2 regions of the Peptacetobacter sp. AB800 genome follow, and region 1 is predicted to be linked to the other one. Evidence: riboswitches for the same ligand, from Rfam matches in the RefSeq annotation. Region 1 holds a riboswitch; the other holds the start of a gene.
The links. A riboswitch is a leader RNA that binds a small molecule or an ion and turns the genes downstream of it on or off. The one in region 1 is predicted to bind thiamine pyrophosphate.
Positions count from the first base shown of each region.

Region 1 (10,879 bases):
GTTAATACCATTAATATAGCTCCAGATAGAGCTGCTACTGTTCTATTTACTTTTTCTGATATTATTGCTGCCATTACACATACAAAGATAAGGATTGAAATTATCTGCTGAAAATTCATAATAAATCCTCCTGTGTAAACTATTTTTTTTAATGCTAATTAAAAAATTAATTTTCTTAGTAAATAGTATAGATTGGGTTAACTATTTACATTTAAAGTTATTGTTTAAAACTTACGCAAGAACAGAATCTATCATAGTACTTTTCAAATGATAATTCAATAGTTTTTATAGATAAATATTTTTTAAACAAAGAAAGCAATTTCCTGTTAAAACTTTATTAAGTAAAGAAATAACGTTATCATAATTGAATAATAAATATATAAAAATGCAATTTACTTGTTAATTAGATAATTGAATAAAAATAGAGTTAAAATTTCAAAAAAGTGTTGTAAATTGTGTAAATTTTGTTTATAATCATAATAAATGAATAATTAAAATAAATATCTTTCAATTATTTTAAAATTGAATGAAGAAATAAAATTTTAATAATAGAATAAATTTAAAGTATTATAAGGGGAGGTAGTTTATGCAGGCGATATTTGATTCTTTATACTCTATGGTAGGAGTTCTTAATAACTATTTATGGTCTTATGTTTTAATAATAATGCTTGTAGTTTTAGGAATTTACTTTACTTTTAGAACAAAATTCGTGCAGTTTAGATATTTCAAAGAAATGTTTAAACTATTAACAGATGGTAATGCTAACAAAAATGCTAAGAAAGAAGGAAAGATATCTTCATTCCAGGCATTCTGTATAAGTACATCATCAAGAGTTGGTACTGGTAATATAGCTGGTATAGCACTTGCAATAGCAGGTGGTGGGCCAGGTGCAATATTCTGGATGTGGATAATGGCGTTAATAGGATCTGCATCAAGTTTCGTTGAAAGTACATTAGCTCAGATATACAAAGTTAAAAATGGAACAGCTTACAAAGGTGGTCCAGCTTACTACATTGAACAGGGGCTTAACATGAGATGGTTAGGAATAATATTCACAATATTAATAAGTATAACTTACGGATTCGTATTTAACTCTGTTCAGTCAAATACTTTATCATTAGCTTTTAACAATGTATTCCATGTTGAATATATGGTAATAGGTATAGTTTTAGCAGTTCTTACAGCACTTGTAATATTCGGTGGAGTACACAGAGTTGCTAAAGTTTCAGAAGTAATAGTTCCAGTATTTGCTGGTATGTATATATTAGTTGCTATAGGAATAGTTGTTTTAAACATAGGAAAATTCCCAGAACTTATAGCTACAATAGTTGCAGATGCTTTCAAACCAAGACAGATGATAGCTGGAACAAGTGCAGGATTTATGACAGTTCTTTTAACTGGTGTTAAGAGAGGTCTATTCTCTAATGAAGCAGGTATGGGTTCTGCTCCTAATGCAGCTGCAACAGCAGAAGTTTCTCATCCAGTTAAACAGGGATTAATCCAGACATTAGGTGTATTTACAGATACTATAATAATATGTTCTTGTACAGCATTTATGGTATTACTTTACAATGGATATGCAACAAGTGGAAATGAAGGTATAGCTTTAGCTCAGGAAGCTCTTACTGCTCATATAGGACCAGTAGGTGGAATATTCTTAGCAGTATGTATATTCTTATTTGCATTCAGTTCAATAGTTGGTAACTACTACTACGGAGAATCTAATATACAGTTCGTAACTGAAAGCAAAGGAGCTTTAAATGTATACAGAGTTTTAGTTTGTGGTATGGTATTCTTCGGATCAATAGCAAAACTTCAGGTTGTTTGGGATTTAGCTGACTTATTCATGGCATTTATGGCAATCATCAACATGATAGTTATCGCTAAATTAGGAAAATATGCATATATAGCTTTAGAAGACTATACTAGACAGAAAAAAGCTGGTATAAAAGATCCAGAATTCTTTGTTGATGGAATAGAAGGATTAGAAAATGTTGAATACTGGCATAAAGAAGACAAAGCTAATTAATAGATACTTAAATTAAAGCTAAAGATTTGATATTTTTTATGAATAGATTTTGAGTATTTTATAGTAAAGTTTTATAAATCAAAAAATAAAATGTTTGAACAATTCAAATTGTTATGATATACTCAAATCAAATGGAAAAGTATTCACAATTTATTAAGTGAAGTGTTAAAAACATAATATCGATGCTAGGGGCGCTGAAATAAGGTCAGCTGAGAGAGAAAGCCAAAAACTTACAAACCCTAAACACCTGATCAAGATAATGCTTGCGAAGGGAAGCTAGTAGAAAATTTTCAATAAAGTAAAAGTTTGAGTACAACGAATAAAAAGTACAAAACTAGTATAACAGAGAAGATGAAAGTGCTTTCCTAAGTAAGGGAAGCACTTTTTTATTTGCAAAAAATAACGAAAAGAGGGCAAAAATTGCTTTCAATATAAAAAATGGAGGTATTTGTATGACTTACACTACACAGCTTGACGCAGCTAAAAAAGGAATAATAACTAAAGAAATGGAAATAGTTGCCGATAAAGAAATGATGGACGTAGAGGAATTAAGAGAATTAATTGCTCAGGGGAAAGTTGTTATCCCAGCCAACAAAAACCATAAATCACTTAGCCCAGAAGGTATAGGTAAAGGGTTAAAAACTAAAATAAACGTAAACCTTGGTATATCAAGAGACTGTAAAGATATAGACCGGGAATTAGAAAAAGTTAAAACTGCTATAGAAATGAAAGCAGAAGCTATAATGGATCTTAGTAACTATGGTAAAACAAGAGAATTCAGAGAAAAAGTAGTAGAAATATCTCCAGCAATGATAGGTTCTGTTCCTATGTATGATGCTGTTGGATTTACAGAAACTGCATTAGTAAAAATAACAGAAGAGCAGTTCTTACAGGTTATAGAACAGCATGCAAAAGACGGTGTAGACTTTATGACAATACACGCAGGTCTTACTAAAGAAATAGGAGATAGAATAGCTAAAGATAAGAGATTAACTCATATAGTATCAAGAGGAGGTTCTTTATTATTTGGATGGATGTATATGAATAATAAAGAAAACCCTATGTTAACTAACTTCGATAAAATACTTGATATATGCGAAAAATACGATGTTACTCTAAGCTTAGGAGATGCTTGTAGACCAGGTTCTATAGCAGATGCTACTGACTATGCTCAGATACAGGAACTTATAAACTTAGGTGAACTTACTAAGAGAGCTTGGGAGAGAAATGTACAGGTTATGATAGAAGGACCAGGACACATGGCAATAAACGAAATAGAAGCTAACGTAATGTTAGAAAAAAAATTATGTCATGAAGCTCCATTCTATGTACTTGGACCTCTAGTAACAGATGTTGCTCCAGGATACGACCACATAACTAGTGCAATAGGTGGAGCACTTGCAGCATCTAAAGGTGTAGACTTCTTATGCTACGTTACTCCAGCAGAACACTTAAGATTACCTGATTTAAATGATATGAAAGAAGGTATAGTTGCAACAAAAATTGCTGCACATGCAGGAGATATAGCAAAAGGAATAAAAGGTGCTAGAGAATGGGATAATGCTATGTCTAAAGCCAGAGCAGAATTAGACTGGGCTACAATGTTCGAATTAGCATTAGATCCAGAAAAACCAAGAAAATACAGAGATTCTTCTAAACCAGAACACGAAGATAGTTGTACTATGTGCGGAAAAATGTGTGCACTTAGAACAGTTAATAAAATATTCAACGGTGAAGAAGTGGATTTAGTATTTGACTAAGATATAAATTTATATAAATAAAATATTGCAACGAAATGGAGGTGCAATATATGAAAGTTAATGGAAAAGAAGTACAGTTTCCAGAAGGTACTACTGTTTCTCAGATACTAGAAAACTACAAAATAGACAGAAACAGAGTAGTTGTTGAGATAGATATGAAAATAGTAGACGAATCTGAATACGATACTTATATACCAGATAAAGAAGCTATGGTGGAATTAATAGCTTTCGTTGGAGGCGGTTAAAAATAATGGATATTTTTCTAAATGAAAAGAAAATATCTGCTAAAGAAGGTATAACTGCCAAAGAATTAAAAAATGAATACAACAAACTTTGTGATGTAATAATTGTAAATGGATTCCCAATAGAGGATAAGGTATTAAAAGAGAATGATAGAGTAGTACTTATTCAAAAAGGTAAGAAACCTACTCTTGAAGAATTTGAAGCTCTTTTAACTGCTAGACATACGCCAAATGTTCATCAGGCTTTGAAAAAAGGAAGGGTTGCAATTCTTGGATTAGGGGGACTTGGCTCTAATATAGCCAGTTCCCTTGCAAGAATTGGAGTAGGAAAATTAATACTTGCAGACTTTGATGTTGTAGAGCCTTCAAACCTAAATAGACAGAATTATTTCATAAATGATATTGGCAAACTCAAAACTGAGGCTACAAAAGAAAATATTGAAAGAATAAATCCTTTTGTAGATATAACTTTGGTAAATGAAAAAATAAGCAAGGAAAATATGGAGTTATTTTCTGAAGCAGATATTATTGTAGAGGCCTTTGACAATCCAAATTGCAAGGCAGAAATAAGCAATTATGTATTGATACACATGAGAGATAAGTATCTAGTTGCTTCTTCAGGAATGGCTGGATACTATGATTCAAACATAATACAGACTAAAAAAATAAGAGATAAGTTTTATATTTGTGGAGATTTTGTAAATGAAGCTAAAGAAGGAGATGGATTAATGGCTCCTAGAGTTTCGATTTGTGCAAATCACATGGCAAATAAAGTAGTACAGATACTAGTAGATGGCGAATAATTTTATTATTTTATTATAAAAAAGATTATTGAAAGTAATCTAAAAATAGGGGGAATAAAAAATGGATAAATTAGTATTAAAAGGACATGAATTTGATAGCAGACTTCTAATAGGAACAGGAAAATACGGCTCAAATGATATGCTTCCAAAAGTTATAGAAGCTAGTGGAAGTGAAATAATAACAATGGCTCTTAGAAGAGTAGACTTAGACGAAAGAAACAAAGAAGAAAATATACTTACTTACATACCTAAAGATATGACAATACTTCCAAATACTTCAGGAGCTACAAATGCAGAAGAAGCGATAAGAATAGCTAGAATTTCTAGAAAAATGGGATGTGGAGATTTTATAAAAATAGAAGTTATATCAGATATGAGATACTTACTTCCAGACAACGAAGAAACAATAAAAGCTACTAAAGTTTTAGCTGATGAAGGATTTGTTGTATTACCATACATGACTCCAGACCTTTATGCAGGAAGAAGATTAATAGAAGCAGGTGCAGCAGCTGTTATGCCACTTGGAGCTCCTATAGGATCTAACAGAGGTCTTCAGATGAAAGAAATGATAAGAATAATGATAGAAGAATTAGATATACCAATAATAGTAGATGCTGGTATAGGTAAACCATCTCAGGCTATGGAAGCTATGGAAATGGGAGCTGATGCAGTTTTAGTAAATACTGCTATAGCATCTGCAGGAGATCCAGTTGAAATGGCAAAAGCATTTAAATTAGCAGTTGAGGGAGGAAGAGCTGCATACTTAGCTAAAACAGGTGCAGTTTCAGAATATGCTAATGCATCATCACCATTAACAGGATTTTTAGGAAACTTAAATAAATAGGGAAATTAAGAATAAGAAAGCAGGCGATAAGAAATGAGTTTCTATGAAGTAATAGAACAGTATAAGGACTTTGATTTTGATAAATATTGGGAAAATGTAACAGACTATGATGTTTTAAGAAGTTTAGAAAAGGATAAATTAGACCATAAAGATGTTCTAAACTTATTATCTCCAACAGCAGAAAAACACTTAGAAGCTATGGCTCAGAAAGCACATAGAATAAGTATACAGAATTTTGGTAGAGCATTAACTTTATATACTCCTATGTATATAGCAAACTACTGTGAAAACCACTGTGTATACTGCGGATACAATTGCCACAGTGGAATCAAGAGAAAAAAATTAAACATGGAAGAAATAGATAAAGAATGTCAGGCAATAGCTGAACAGGGATTTAAACATATATTAATACTTACTGGAGAAAGCGAAAAAATGTCTAGCATTGAATATATAGGAGAGGCTGTAAACTTAGCTACTAAATACTTCCCTTCAATAGGGATAGAAGTATATCCTATGAGTGTTGAAGGATACAAACATTTAGTAGAAAATGGAGCAGAAGGTCTTACTGTATATCAGGAAACATATAATGAAGAAATGTACAAAAAAGTACATATAAAAGGACCAAAAGCCAACTACAAATGGAGATTAGATGCACCTGAAAGAGGGGCAAAAGCAGGTATGAGAACCCTTACTTTAGGAGCACTTTTAGGACTTTATAAATGGAGAACAGATGCATTCTTTACTATACTTCATGGAGAATATTTAAAAGATCATTATCCATATATTGAATTATCTTATTCTGCACCTAGAATAAGACCTTTCAAAGGATGCTTTGAAGGAATAATGGAAGTAACTGATACTAATATGGTTCAGGCTATGTTAGTTATGAGATTATTTGACCCTCATGCAGGATTAAACGTATCTACTAGAGAAAACTTAGAAACAAGAAAACATATAATACCATTTGGTGTAACTAAACTAAGTGCAGGTGTGTCTACTGATGTAGGTGGACATTCTCAGAATGAACACGATACAGCGCAGTTTGAACCAAATCACGACTGCGAAGTGCCTGAAGTTACAGCAATGTTAAAAGAAATTGGCTATCAGCATGTATTCAAAGACTGGGAAAGATTTGATTATACAGCTAGAAGCCAGAAATAAAGGTAGTGATAAATTTGTATTTAATTACAAATAGGACTCTATGCAGCGAGCAAGAGTACTTTGATAGAATCAAAGAAGCTTGTATAAATGGAGTAGATAATATAATTATCAGAGAAAAAGATTTAACTGATGAAGAGGTAATTTGTATTTATGAAAAAATATCTCAATCTCTTCCAGTTGATGTAAGAAAAAAAACATCTATTATAATAAACAGTAAGTTCAAAGCTTATGAAGACACCGACTGCGATGGAATACACCTTCCATTTTGGCTATTTAAAGAGAAGTTAGAAGAGAGGTATAATTTTAAGATTGAAAAACAGATAGGACTTTCTCTACATAGTGCGGACGAAGTAGCTGAAATGGAAGAACTTTGCAGTAAATATGGTGTAAAAGTTTCATATATTACACTTTCACATATATATGAAACAAAATGCAAAGAAGGGTTAAAACCAAGGGGACTTGAACTTTTGAAAATGGGCGGAGAATTAACAAAAGTCAAGGTTGTAGCACTCGGAGGAATAGATTCTTCAAATGCAGCAGAAACACTAAAATACTGCGATGATATTGCAGTTATGTCTTTGATTATGAAAAGCAACGATGTAAAAATGACTATGGAAGAGCTTATAAATTGTAAATAAGATTTTGAGAATAAATTAAATGAGTAAAAAATTTCTTTAAAAGAAGAGATATGATTAATAACATTTAAACATATAGATAATTATTAAATATTAATTATTTTGTATTTGTTTAATCTATAGTACAATAGGGTATGTATAGATTATATAAATAATGAAATTGTTTATTTGGAGGAAATGTTATGAAATTATACGGATATAATAGATGATCTACAGTTAGAAAAGCCAAGGCTTGGCTATCAGAAAATGGAATAGAATTTGAAGAGGTGGATGTTGTAAAAGAACCACCTACAAGAGAAGAATTAGAGGAAATGTATAAAAGAAGTGGTCTTGAAATTAAAAAATTCTTCAATACTAGTGGTAAAAAGTATAGAGAACTTAATTTAAAAGACGTTGTAAAGGTTGAATCAGATGACAAACTTCTTGATATACTAGCTTCTGATGGGATGCTTATAAAAAGACCTATATTTGATGCAGGAGAAGCAGTTCTTATAGGATTTAAGGAAGCAGACTGGCAGAAAGCATTACTTAGCGAATAAAAAATGCCCCACATGAAAATAGATTACCCTAGCTTATTGGAGAAATTCCAATAAGCTAGGGTATTTTTATGCAGTAAATTATAAAATTGTCTAATAAATAAGAAGAAAGATACAAAAATAGTTTAATAACTATACTTTTTCTATAATCTAATAAAAAAATATAGATTTTATCTATATGTATATATATAAATAGTATAGCGTAATATAAACTTAAGTAATATTTTATATGATATACTCGAATTGACACGATTTATTTTAATTTATAATATGGGGGTGTTTTAATGTTTAAGAAATCATTATCAATAGCATTGGCTGTAGCATTAGGACTTTCTATGAGTCATGTGGATGTGTTTGCTGATGTTGAAGGTTTAGAATCTTCAATTGAACAAAATGAGGTTGTGTCTGGAAATACGACTGGAACAGAAGTAGAAAATATAGATTCTAATCAAAATGGGGGGGGTAACAACACCAACTCCATCTGATCAGTTTGAGTTTGATAAAGAGACAGGAACGATTAGTAAGTATTTAGGAACAGATACAGAGGTCATTATTATTCCTGAACAAATAGATGGTGTGACAGTTACTTCGATAGGGAAAAATGCTTTTATAAAGAATACAACTATTAAAAAAGTTATATTAAATGAAGGTTTAGAGAATGTAGGAGCATCTGCATTTGCAAATTGTGGTAATTTAAAAAATGTAGAGTTTAGCTCAACAATAAAAAGTATAGGTATGGCTGCTTTTTCTGGAACAAAATTAGCAGAAGTTAAATTTAATGAAGGATTAGAAGAAATAGGAAGAAATGCATTTGCCAAAATTCCTACATTAAAGAATATAGAATTACCTAATTCATTAAAAAGAATAGAGCAAGGAGCTTTTTCTGCTAGTAGAAAAGAACAAAATCAAAACCTTCCTGGAAAAATAAACTTTGGACCTAATTTAGAATATGTGGGAAATAATGTATTTCAATATTGTACTGGTTTGAGAGAATATACAATATCTAAAGAAGGAAAGAAATTGTTGATATATGAAAACACTTTTCTTGAATGTGAATTGTTAAATATTCCATATAATAGAGAAGTAACAATAGTTATTCCAACAAGAAATGCATCTGAAAAAACTATTAACTTAAATCTTGGTGAAATAGATGTAAATTCCTATAATGAGGATGAAATAAAACAAATATTAAAAAATAGAGTAAAGTTATTAGTAGCTCAAGATAATATGCCAATAGAAGAAAATGAAGGAATAGAATGGGATTTAAGCAATTTAAAAGATGGTGAAGAAACAATAATTATAGAAGGAAAATTTATAGATTTACCTAATCATGAGGACTTCAATAAAATAAAGAATAAATACAAAATAAAAGTTACTTTAAATCTAAAAAAATCAGATATAAAATGGACATCAAAAGACTTTACTTCTGGAGAATGTGCATACACAGCAACTGATGGGCAGTACTTTGGTATAACAGGACTAACTGACTCAGGAAAAGAAAAACTAGAAAAAACTAAAACAATAGCAATTCCTAAATATGTCGAAAATACAGATGGTTCTAAAAAATTAGTTGAAGGTATTGGAAAAGAAGCATTTAAAAATATGGGAATAGAAGGAATAACTTTCCCTAGTGATTTAGATGGTAAAAAAGACTTTGTAATAGATGCAGGAGCATTTTCAGGAAATAATATATCATCTTTAAGTATACCTAACTATGTTAAATTTATAGATTCAGAAGCATTTAAAGGAAACAAAATAACAAGCTTATACATACCAGCTTCAGTATTAAGAATAGGGAATGCCTCATTCCAAGGAAACGAAATAAGTAAACTTGAATTTTCAGATGATGTTGAATTAATACAGATAGATAACTACAGTTTTTCTGGAAATAGAATAAAAGAAGTTCATCTTCCATATAGTATATTTAAATTATTGGGAGAGGTATTTAAAGATCAGAAAAATAGAGATGAAATTGATGATAATAAAGTTTCTTTATATACAAGAAATCCAAAACATTTAACAGAAGAAACTTATATACAAACTAAGAGTGATTATCACAAATTCATATTAAAAGGTGAAACTGTAAATAGAGAAGAATTATATAAAGAAATAAAAGAAGCTAATAAATTAAATCCTAGTGAATATAATTCTGAAAAATGGAATGTATTTGAAAACGTTCTGAATAATGCAAAGGCTGTATTTGAAAAAGAAGATTCTACTCAAGCACAGATTAATGAGCAACTTAATAAATTAAGTGATGCTTTGGCGGTTCTTACAGATGGAGTAAATAAAACAGACCTTAGAAAACTAATTTCTAGTATAGGAGATTTAAAAGAAACATTATATACATCAGAATCTTGGAAAAATCTTATGGATGAAAAAGCAAAGGCTCAATCAACTTTAGATAAGAGTAAAGATCAAAAGGAAATAGATGCTGCTAAAAATAGTCTGCAGAAGGCCATAGATGAACTAAAAATAAAAGATGAAATGAAATATAATGTAGATGATTTTACTTTTAATGGAACAGTTATAACTGGATACAGTGAAAAAGGTAAAGAAAAATTCAAAACAAATAAATATTTAGTTATACCAGAAAAAAATGATAAAGGTCAAAATATAACTGAAATAGGTAAACAGGCATTTGAAACAACAGATGGTGTAATAATGGGTACTGATACAGTAAAATCGCCAAATGGATTATTAAGTGTATCTATACCAGATTCTGTAACAAAAATAGATGAAGGTGCATTTAGATTCAATCGCATAAAAACTATAAAACTACCTAGCAAATTAAGAGAAATAGGATTACAAGCATTCAACGGAAATACTTTAATAAGTGTATCTATACCAGATTCTGTAATAAAAGTTG
Region 1 covers NZ_JBLOUI010000027.1:23,105-33,983, reverse strand. Annotated here, with positions in the region: gene ACK2WN_RS08510 (SLC13 family permease) at 1-119, opposite strand, end outside; gene ACK2WN_RS08505 (alanine/glycine:cation symporter family protein) at 587-2,029, shown strand; TPP riboswitch at 2,207-2,320, shown strand; gene thiC (phosphomethylpyrimidine synthase ThiC) at 2,482-3,789, shown strand; gene thiS (sulfur carrier protein ThiS) at 3,840-4,034, shown strand; gene thiF (sulfur carrier protein ThiS adenylyltransferase ThiF) at 4,040-4,834, shown strand; gene ACK2WN_RS08485 (thiazole synthase) at 4,896-5,678, shown strand; gene thiH (2-iminoacetate synthase ThiH) at 5,712-6,839, shown strand; gene ACK2WN_RS08475 (thiamine phosphate synthase) at 6,845-7,477, shown strand; gene ACK2WN_RS08470 (arsenate reductase family protein) at 7,657-8,013, shown strand; gene ACK2WN_RS08465 (hypothetical protein) at 8,295-8,495, shown strand; gene ACK2WN_RS08460 (leucine-rich repeat protein) at 8,464-10,879, shown strand, end outside.

Region 2 (10,879 bases), on a different contig from region 1:
CTCCATTCATTATCTAATTCCTAATCAAAAGTATCATCAGTAACATCAATGAAGAATATATAAACACCACAAATCTCGTCATTATCATCATATCCAAAATAAACCGGGTACACACCATCGCCCCAACCAGAAGCAAATATAGGAATATTCAGCTCTGTTTCAGGAACTTTCCAATTCAACCAATCGCCACCTTCACGCTGGTATTTTGGATATTTATCATAACTCTCTTCTAACAAATCACAGAATAAGTCGTTATATGGATCAATTCCTTCCTCTTTCTCGCATCTCTGCTCCCAATATTCTTTAAATGCTACTTGAGTACTTTCATCGAGAATACATCCCATTCCCGCATCTACACAAAATCCAAAGTACTCATCATCCTCTAGTTCCTCGTCTAAGTCCTCATTTCCAATCACACCTAAATCATAATAAGCTGGTTTATTATCATTAATCAAAACCTTTACACATGAATATCTATCTCCAAATTTCTCACTTAATGCGACAGAAATATCTACATCATAATTTCCAGGAGGAATATTTTGAATATAAGTTGGTGCATCCTCAAGTTCAATTAATGGGTCACAAGCTATTATTTTTCCTGTTGGAAAAGAAACTTTACCAAGATTCAAAACATCAAGATTTATTTTTCCTATCTTTTTTTCTGTAAAATATGTGTCTAAATTTATTTTGCATCTAAGTGATTCTTTTTTACTTTCGTACTTACTTAACCATTCTTTACTAGGCATAATCTACACTCTCCTTAATCTACATCTGTCCAAAGCATATATTTTCCACAGTTAAGGCATTGGAATAAATAGCATTGAAAACTTCCACCATTTACCGAAGTTCTAATCAATTCCTTTTGCTCCTCATTCCACAAAGAATCATCTAAAACCTCGTCCATTATTCCTAAAGCTTTAAGCTCTAGTGCCCCTACACGACCAAGATATGCACAAAAATCACCACAATGAGCACGCCAATATTCTTGCTGCCATCCGCAATATCCTGGAGTACGATGAATAAGTTCATCAAGTTTTCTCATATCCTCTACACCATCATCCACACAATAATCATCTTGAAAAGTTCCATCAAATTTCTTTGCAACTTCTCCATTTGCAATACAATCAGGACAAAGATAATCAATATCTTCAACAGAATAGAATGGCACTTCATAATATATGTGTGTAGTTTTTCCACAACAATCGCAAATTACACCTTTTTCAGATTCATCAAAAGCTCCTGTTGCCAATGGATTGGGATGATATTTAAATATTGGTATACCTAATTTATCAAGCTTTTTTCTTTCCTTTATCATATCTTCTTCTGTTTTTGGCTTAGGTATAGCAAAATAATCCTTCCAATTTTCTGCATAAGATTTCATTTTTAATAAACGCTTTTGGATTTTTATATCTGATAAATTACCAATTTTTGACAATAATTCATACGCAGATTTTTTATAATTCAATAAATCATATACATTAACTAAGGCTTCTTTAGCTTTAATCTCTTCAATTTGCTCTAATTTTTCTTTTAGGTTGTAAAGATTAATTACACTCTCTGGACTTGTATCAGATTGTTCAAATTGTTTTTTCCGCTCTATATACATTTCTTGATATTTATCCATAATAATACCTCACTTCAACAATTCAATACTGAATGTATAATACTCTTCTGGTTCATAAGAAATTTTTAAAGTCATTCCTGGTATTGAAACACCTTTCAATTTCTCCTATATTTTACCAATCTCTTTCTCTAATTGCTTCCTCAACATCAATTGGAATATCAAAGTAATTTAATATATAACCAACTGTTTCACCTATACAATCTCGAGCTACTGTTTCAATTTCACTGTCATTTTCATCAAATTCATCTTGCAGATTATTAATTGAACAAATAATTTCATCCATTTTTTCTTGAATAATATTTATATCTTTTTCGCCAGTTTCTAGTAAATCAATAACTTTTTGAAGTTCATTTCTTATTTTATCTACTAAAAAATTAGGTTAATAGTCATCTTGATACATTTCATTTAATAATACATAATTGATATCAAATTTTTTCATTCTAATTTTCCTCCTCTATTTTTCTCTTTCTTCTATCAAATCAAAAACCTCATCAATACTCATTTCAAACATTACTGAGTCATTATCTATCGGCTCAAAATAATATCTAATCTTCTCTATTCCAAATTCCTTTTCTAAATTTTTCCATTCCAAAGATAACTTAATACAAAAAGCCAACGTATCACTTCCAAGTGAGTCCATATACCAACGGACTTGATACTTTGGAGATACATAATTTTGAACGCTTTTCAATGTTGTATCCCTATCAGCGAAATCATCTGCATAAGGAATTTTCTCAACAGAGCCATCTTTTTTTAGAATAATATCAATTCCACGTTCTTTTTCTATTTCTACACACTCAAATTGAATGTTATCTTCTAGTGGCAATTTTTCATTAAAATATTCAATAATAGATTCATCATATTCTCGCCAAAATATTTATTTTAAATATTTACAAAATTTTTAGAAAATAAGCATTTTTAACTCAACTTAATATTGTTATCTATTGTTTTAGATTGTATAATAAAGAAAAAAGGAGTATTTGATATGAGAAAATTAAGATTAATCTTTTCTATATTAACCGTTGTGTTTGCTTCTCTAGGATTAGCAAAAATACTGTCTTACGATATATCACTTCCTTTGATGTTCGTATCTATGATATTAACGTTTTTAGTTTGGTCTAAGGAATGTTATGACAAAGGATCTAAAAGAGATAGCTATATCTTCTTAGGAGTAGCTATTTTCATAGCTGCAATAACTGCTTTTAATATAATTTCAACTCTATCTTCAAAGGATAAATCTACTGAAATTCCTAAAGGAAACCCTCAATTTATGGCAACTGTTTTAGGTTTTGAGGACAATTATATCTTAGTAGATCCATACAAAGGTGATGAAGCTATAAATTCAATGGATATGGCTTTCGTTTCTAAAGATGTAATTTCAAAGATTGATGTCCCAGATGTCAAAGAAGGAGATAAGATAAGTGTTGTATATAACGGAAGTATTGCAAAATCATATCCAGCAAAACTAGAAGGTGTTTTTGCAATCTATCCTATTGATAAAAATGGAGATACAATACGGTTATACTCTCAAGAGGAAATCAACTCAGCTATCGACGTTATAAAGAAAGAATTCGAAAAAGATTGGAAGGGCTGCACTCTTAAAGAAATCCACTATGCAGGAGATAAGGTATCTGAAGATCACCAAGAATTCACTGCTAGATACAATGCTGATGAGGTAATTGTGTTGGTATCGACTTTTGATGTTGATGAGTCTGGTGGAGATGGCTCTCTAAATCCTAATAGTACATACACTGATTGGAACTGGATTTTGGTTAGAAAAAATGGTGGAAAATGGAAACATGTAGACCATGGATATTAAAAAAGTATATAAAAAGGACAAGAGTATAACTGCTCTGTGCTCCAGGCTTCAGCGCCCCACCCTGTTAGAGTAACACATTTAGCAGTTGTGGGGCGCTTGCAGTATTGTCGCTTTTGAGCAGTTATACATCTTGTCCTCAGTTTATTTACTTGTTTGCACGACGTTCACGACTTGCTAATTTAAAGGCTTAAATATTCTTTTAAAGATAAAAGTTTGTTACTTGCATCTTCTCTACCTAAATCGTACATCTCTTGAATTTTATCCAAATCTTTTTCAATTCTCTTAATATCGACAAGTCTTGAAGGTCTTAGTACAAAAATCTTCTTTTCTCTTTCAAGTTCATTTACCCTTTCAAGCTCTTCATTGTACACCTTATATCTATTGTTTATTGTAGAAACCAAATTAGGATACTTGTGATAGAAAAGCTTAGGCATAAGTTCGTTTGATTTTTTCTTTCTATAATCTTCAGGTCTTGTAAGCACTACAATCACTCTATCGTAGCCCATGCTCATAATTTTATCTATTGGGATACTATCAGAAATTCCACCATCTAAATAGCTCTTACCCTTCACGCAAACTGGAGTTGATAAAAATGGCATAGAACCAGAAGCTCTTAAATATTCAATCTGATCCTCATCTCTAAAATCATCCAGCTTAATATACTCTGGCTTTCCAGTTTCGATATTTGTCACAGTTGCATAAAATTCCTCGTCGCTATTTTTATATGTATCAAAATCAACTGGATCTAATTCATTGACAAGCTTGTTAAAACAAAATTCCTTGTTCATAACATTTCCCGTAGTTATCCACGAATGAAATCCCATGTATTCCTTGCTTGTTGCATAATTTTTATTATATCTCAACACTCTACCATGCTGCTTTGATTTGTAGTTCATTCCAAACAATGCCCCAGCAGAAACACCTATTATCCCATCGATTTTTATGTTATTTTCCATAAACACATCAAGAACACCTGCAGTGTACAAACCACGCATCGCTCCACCTTCTAATAATAATCCTGTTTTCATACATCCACCCCCTAAAAACTATTCATGATTTTGAAATATACCACTCTTTTTAATATAAGTCAAATTTAATAACTAATTTATTCTTAATTCCATAAATATTCAAGAATTTTTTGAACAAATACTATATAATGTTAATACGTTTATATTTCTATTGCCAACTCTTTCATAGAAGAATCTCTTAAAGAGCTTGATTAATATTGTCTTCCTAATAAATAAAGTATTATAATATATAGAAATAACTGATTTATATAAACAAATGATTTATATAAATCAGTTTAATTTCATTTATTATACAAATTTAGGAGGAATAATTTTATGAAAAGATACTCAAAATATTTAGTAAGTGGTGTCGTATTTTTCGCAATACTATCTCTTGTCAGCTACTTCCTAAAACTAAACTGGAATATACAAATTCTTTTATTCGTAACTATTGTATATATAGTGTTTAGTTTTATAAGTGATGTCTTTATAGCAAAAAAATTCGCTAAAAACCCGGCTGCAGATGTTGAAAGCTTAAGCGAAGAAGAAACTGAAAAACTTCAAAACTTAATAGACAAAGGTGTTCTATTCTTACATGTACCTAAAAAGCCAATCGCTGAGCAGTGGGATAAACAGTTTGATGAGTTAGTTTCTGAAGAGGATAAAGAAAATAAAGAGGACTACTCTGACCAGTTCAAATGGCATTTATTCAGCTTTGAACTTCTTCCTGCTCTTACAGGTGACGAAGCCAGAGCAGCTTTTGATAAGGAAGAAAAACACGAGCTTTACCTATTCTTTGAATATGCAGATGAAGCTTACATAATTGGAAACGCAAACCTAATTACTGCAAAAGACATAGATGAATTATATGGAAAAAGCGAGTTAAATTCATCAGACTTCTATTTCTTTGATCCACTAAACAGTTGGACTTATGTAGTACCTCACGAAGAAGAACTTGGACCATACTTCTACAAGGCTAAATAATTTTAGATACTAAATTATAGCAAAAAGGTAATTCGCCTATTATAAATAAATTTTTCTTAGGAGGAATTTAATATGAAAATAGAAACAGTACTTGGAGATATCACAAAACAAACAGACGTAGAAGCAATCGTAAATGCAGCAAACAACAGCCTTCTAGGTGGTGGCGGTGTAGACGGGGCAATACATCGTGCAGCAGGACGAGAACTTCTAGCAGAATGTAGAACGCTAAACGGATGTGAAACAGGGGAAGCAAAAATAACATCCGCATACAAACTACCTTGCAAATACATAATTCACACAGTTGGACCAATATACAGAGGTGGGAACTCTGGTGAGCCACAACTTCTTGAAAATGCGTACAAAAACTCTATGAAAGTAGCGCTACAAAACAAAATTCGCACAATTGCATTTCCATCAATATCAACTGGAATATACAGCTATCCATTAGAACAAGCTGCAGAAATAGCAGTAAAAACAGTAAATGATTTCTATATGGAGCATCCAAACGAATTTGATTGCATAAGATTTGTACTATTTGATGAAAGAACAAAACAAGCTTATGACAACGCAATAGATAAAATAAAACATAAATAAATAGATATAAATAAACATAAAATATATAAACAGAATTGGAGAATAAACTATGAACAACAAACCATTACAAACGTCAGAATAAAATGATGGATGCCAAATGGATTTTTTCTAACGTCATCTCTTTTACTCGGAATTATATCAATTCGAACTCGACTATCTGCAGACGGCTCACAACTTTGAAATGTGTTACTCTAAAAGTGTGAGCCGTCGAAGCCAGGAGGTGAGAATGATATAATTTTGAGTAAAAAAAGAGATGCCATTAGAAAAATCCATTGGCATCCTCAATTATTCAAAGTGTCCCTGACAGGAATTGAACCTGCGACACCCGCTTTAGGAGAGCGGTGCTCTATCCTGCTGAGCTACAGAGACATATTTAAATCGTATATAACTAATAACATATTAAATATTATATCACTAAAAATATTACTTTTCAAAAAAATTTCCAACCCTTTCATTCATTTTCCAACATCAAAACTTCTACACAATTGAAAAAAACTATTATCTATGCTATCATTTAATTAGTTGAATTTTTAAAATAATTTAAAATCAAGCAGGGGAGCTTTTTCGGCTGAGAGTAGGTAAAACCTAGACCCTTAACCTGATTTGGATAATGCCAACGTAGGGAGAAGATAAGATATCAAACACGAGCCTTTGTTGGTTTCGTGTTTTTTTATTTTTAAAATCTCTCTCAATACTAAAAAGACTGGGGGAATTAAAATGTTAAAATCAACTATCGAAAATGTAAGAGAAATATCACCACTTATCCACAACATCACTAATTATGTTACTGTAAACGATGTTGCAAATATAATATTAGCTTGTGGTGCAAGCCCTATCATGGCTGACGATTCTGAGGAAGTTGAGGATATAACTTCTGTGTGTACTGCTTTAAACATCAATATCGGTACACTTAATAGAAACACAATCCCTTCTATGATATTAGCTGGTAAAAAAGCAAACGAATTAAATCATCCAACTGTGCTAGATCCTGTTGGTGTAGGTGCAAGTAATTTAAGAAATAAAACTGCTAAAGAATTACTTGAAAATGTGAAATTCTCTGTAATAAGAGGAAATGTTTCAGAAATAAAATTCTTAGCTACTGGTATCGGTGCTGGAAAAGGTGTCGACGCGGCTGTTGGCGATGCAGTTACTGAAGAAAATCTTGACTCTATGGTGAAATTTGCAAAATCATTTGCAAAAGAAACAGGTAGTATAATTGCAATAACTGGTGCTATAGACTTAGTTGCCGATGCTGAAAGATGCTTTGTAATCAGAAATGGTAGAGCTGAAATGGGAAAAATAACTGGAACTGGATGCCAACTTTCTGGACTAATTGCCTCATTTATCGCTGCAAATCAGGACAATATGCTTGAAGCAACTGCAGCTGCTGTAATAGATATGGGACTTTCTGGAGAAATTGGTTGGTCTAATATGGAAAAAACTGACGGAAACTCTACATACAGAAACAGAATAATTGATGCAATTTACAATATGGATGCTAAAACATTGGAAGAAGGTGCTAAATTTGAAAGCAAGTAATATAAATGGAAAAGATTTACAGTTATACGCTATAACTGACAGACATTGGCTAAACGGAAGAACTCTTGCTGAACAGGTAAGAGAATGTCTTGAAGGTGGAGCTACTATACTTCAAATAAGAGAAAAAAATCTTCCAGAAGATGAATTTTTAGAAGAAGCAAAGGAAATTCAGGCTCTTTGCAAAGAATTTAAAATACCATTTATCGTAAATGATAATATAAATATCGCAGCTGAAATAAAAGCTGACGGTGTTCATGTTGGACAGGAAGATATGGACGCTAAAAAAGTTAGAGATATGCTTGGAGAAAATGCAATTTTAGGTGTATCTGCATCTACAGTTGAGGAAGCTTTAAAAGCAGAAAGAGATGGAGCTGACTATCTTGGTGTTGGGTCAGTCTTCCCTACTTCTACTAAAGGAGATGCTGACAGCGTAACATTTGAAACATTAAAAGAAATATGTAAAACTGTATCAATCCCAGTAGTTGCAATAGGTGGAATAAATTCAGATAATTTATTAAAACTAAAAGGCAGTGGAATAGATGGTGTTTCTGTTATAAGTGCAATATTTGCAAGTGACGATATAACTGCTGCCACTAAAAAACTTAAAGAACTAACTGAAGAATTATAAATCTTATCTTTTTAAGGAGGAATGGTTATGAAAGTTGCTTTAACAATAGCAGGAAGTGATTGTAGCGGTGGTGCAGGCATTCAAGCTGATATTAAAACTATGACTACAAACGGCGTATTTGCAGAATCTGTAATCACAGCTTTAACTGCACAAAACACAACTGGAGTATTTGGAGTATTTGAATCCTCTCCAGAATTTGTCACTCAGCAATTAGATGCAGTATTCACAGACATTTACCCAGATGCTGTAAAAATAGGAATGGTATCCTCTGCTCCGATTATAAAAGCAATAGCAGAAGGATTAAAAAAATACGAAGCAAAAAATATTGTAATAGATCCAGTTATGGTATCTACAAGTGGCTCAAAACTACTTCAAGACGATGCAATTTCTACACTTGAGGAAGTTTTATTCCCTCTTGCAACGCTTCTTACACCAAACATATCAGAAGCTGAGATACTATCAAACATCAAAATCAATTCAGCAGATGATATGACGAAAGCTGCAGAAATAATCGGTAAAAAATACAATGCCGCAGTCCTTTTAAAAGGAGGTCACAGTATAAATGATGCAAACGACTTATTATACTCTGACGGAGAATTTAAATGGTTCAGCGGAAAAAGAATCGACAACCCAAACACTCATGGAACAGGCTGCACACTTTCTAGTGCAATAGCTGCAAACCTAGCAAAAGGAATGAATTTGGATGAATCTGTTGAATCTGCAAAGGCTTATATTTCTGGTGCTTTAGCTGCAATGCTAGACCTTGGAAAAGGTAGTGGACCAATGAATCACGCATTTGCAATTAACGGTAAATATTAGTATAATTATATTATGAATGGCTACTTTAAATCTTAAAAACAAACCACTTATACCTATTTTCTTTTAATATAAATAGAAACAAATCTTATTCTCTTTTTTGTGGAAAGTTTAAAAGTTTTTAGTAGCTATTTATTTTTACACACAAAAATTAAAAAAGATTAAAAGAAAGGAAAAAACAAAATGAAAAGATTTTTAAACTGTAACGCATCTGATTTTGAAAAAATGACAAAATCAGAACTTATCGAATCAATAGCAGCCAGTGAAGGAAGAATAGTAGTTTGCGAAACTATAGGTGCTGTTCCTCAGATGCTTGGCGATGTAACAAACGCAGAATTTGCTGCATCAATGGGAGCTGATATAATACTTCTAAACATATTTGATGTAAACAACCCTGTTATGCATGGACTTCCTGCTGATGTTAAACCAGAAGATTACATAAGAAAAATCAAAGAACTTACAGGTAGACCAGTTGGTTTAAACCTTGAACCACTTGAAGAAGGTGTTGCTAGTACTGTTGAAACTGATGAATGGGCTGGATTATCTTCAGGACGTGTAGGTACTTTAGAAAACGCTAAAAAAGCAGTTGAAATGGGTGCTGACTTCATAGTACTTACTGGAAACCCTGGTATAGGTGTTACAAATAAATCTATAACAGATACTCTAAAACTTTACAGAAAAGAACTTGGAGATAGCGTTGTTTTAATAGCTGGTAAAATGCACGCAGCTGGTATACTTGGTGAAGCTGGTGAAAAAATAATAACTAGAAACGATGTTAAAGAATTCTCTGAAGCAGGAGCAGATATTATACTAATGCCTGCACCGGGTTCAGTTCCTGGAATAACTATGGAATATATAAGAGGACTTGTTTCTTATGCACACGAGCTTGGAAAATTAACTCTTACTTCAATAGGTACTTCTCAGGAAGGTGCAGATGTTTCAACTATTAGAGAAATCGCACTTATGTGTAAAATGGCTGGAACAGATCTACACCACTTAGGAGATTCAGGATATATGGGAATGGCTCTTCCAGAAAATATACTTGAATACGGTAAAGTGATAAGAGGGGTAAGACATACTTATCATAGAATCGCGGCATCTATAAAAAGATAGATTTAATCTAGTTTAAACGATACATATAGAAAAAGGGACTAAAAAGTCCCTTTTTTCATGTATGATTATTTATTTTTCTTTGCTTCTAATTATAAAGTATCCAATTAATAACACAGCTCCAACTACTACCAATACTTTAGATAAAATATTTGATTCATTGTAGAAGAAGTACTCAGAGAATATATCTGGATTTACTATGTTTCCATTTTTGTCTAAGAAATCTTTTCCGTTGTATCCTAAGTATGATGTATTTGCTCTTTCGTCTTCAACCTTTAACTCTTTTTCATAAACTGTATCTGAATTTAATCCCTTAGAGCTTGTACTTGTATTTCCATCTTCCATATCGACAACGTATAATCTAAATGCTTTGATTGGACTATATTTTTCCTCATTCAATAATTTTTCTAATTCGTCTTTATACTCATCGACCTCTGTCATATCGTATTTTTTTGCTAAAATTATTATATCTATCTAATGAAGATGAAAGCTTTTTTATAACTTTGTTTAACTCATTTTGCATTTCTTCCCCACCGTCAAAATTTTCTATAGCTTTTTTACAAGCTTCCTCCTCGCTTAAGCCTTGATTAATATATTCTTGTGCTGATTCGACTAAGTGCGACCTCCTCTAAAAACTGATCCATTACTTTTTTAATAAACTGCCATTCTTCTTTTTTTATTTTTAAAAATTCACGTCCTTCATCTGTAATATGATAATACTTTCTCTTTCCACCTGAAGTATGCTCATCACTCCAATA
Region 2 covers NZ_JBLOUI010000032.1:6,324-17,202, reverse strand. Annotated here, with positions in the region: gene ACK2WN_RS09205 (DUF4241 domain-containing protein) at 21-746, opposite strand; gene ACK2WN_RS09200 (CbrC family protein) at 761-1,624, opposite strand; partial or broken gene ACK2WN_RS09195 (DUF5713 family protein) at 1,737-2,063, opposite strand; gene ACK2WN_RS09190 (glutathione reductase) at 2,079-2,450, opposite strand; gene ACK2WN_RS09185 (hypothetical protein) at 2,610-3,443, shown strand; gene ACK2WN_RS09180 (patatin-like phospholipase family protein) at 3,623-4,471, opposite strand; gene ACK2WN_RS09175 (DUF4275 family protein) at 4,787-5,434, shown strand; gene ACK2WN_RS09170 (O-acetyl-ADP-ribose deacetylase) at 5,507-6,028, shown strand; tRNA gene ACK2WN_RS09165 (tRNA-Arg) at 6,324-6,397, opposite strand; TPP riboswitch at 6,571-6,670, shown strand; gene thiM (hydroxyethylthiazole kinase) at 6,746-7,567, shown strand; gene thiE (thiamine phosphate synthase) at 7,545-8,195, shown strand; gene thiD (bifunctional hydroxymethylpyrimidine kinase/phosphomethylpyrimidine kinase) at 8,223-9,014, shown strand; gene ACK2WN_RS09145 (haloacid dehalogenase-like hydrolase) at 9,195-10,124, shown strand; gene ACK2WN_RS09140 (hypothetical protein) at 10,194-10,562, opposite strand; gene ACK2WN_RS09135 (hypothetical protein) at 10,546-10,713, opposite strand; gene ACK2WN_RS09130 (PadR family transcriptional regulator) at 10,709-10,879, opposite strand, start outside.
Region 2: another riboswitch for thiamine pyrophosphate. It lies ahead of thiM (hydroxyethylthiazole kinase); the one in region 1 lies ahead of thiC (phosphomethylpyrimidine synthase ThiC).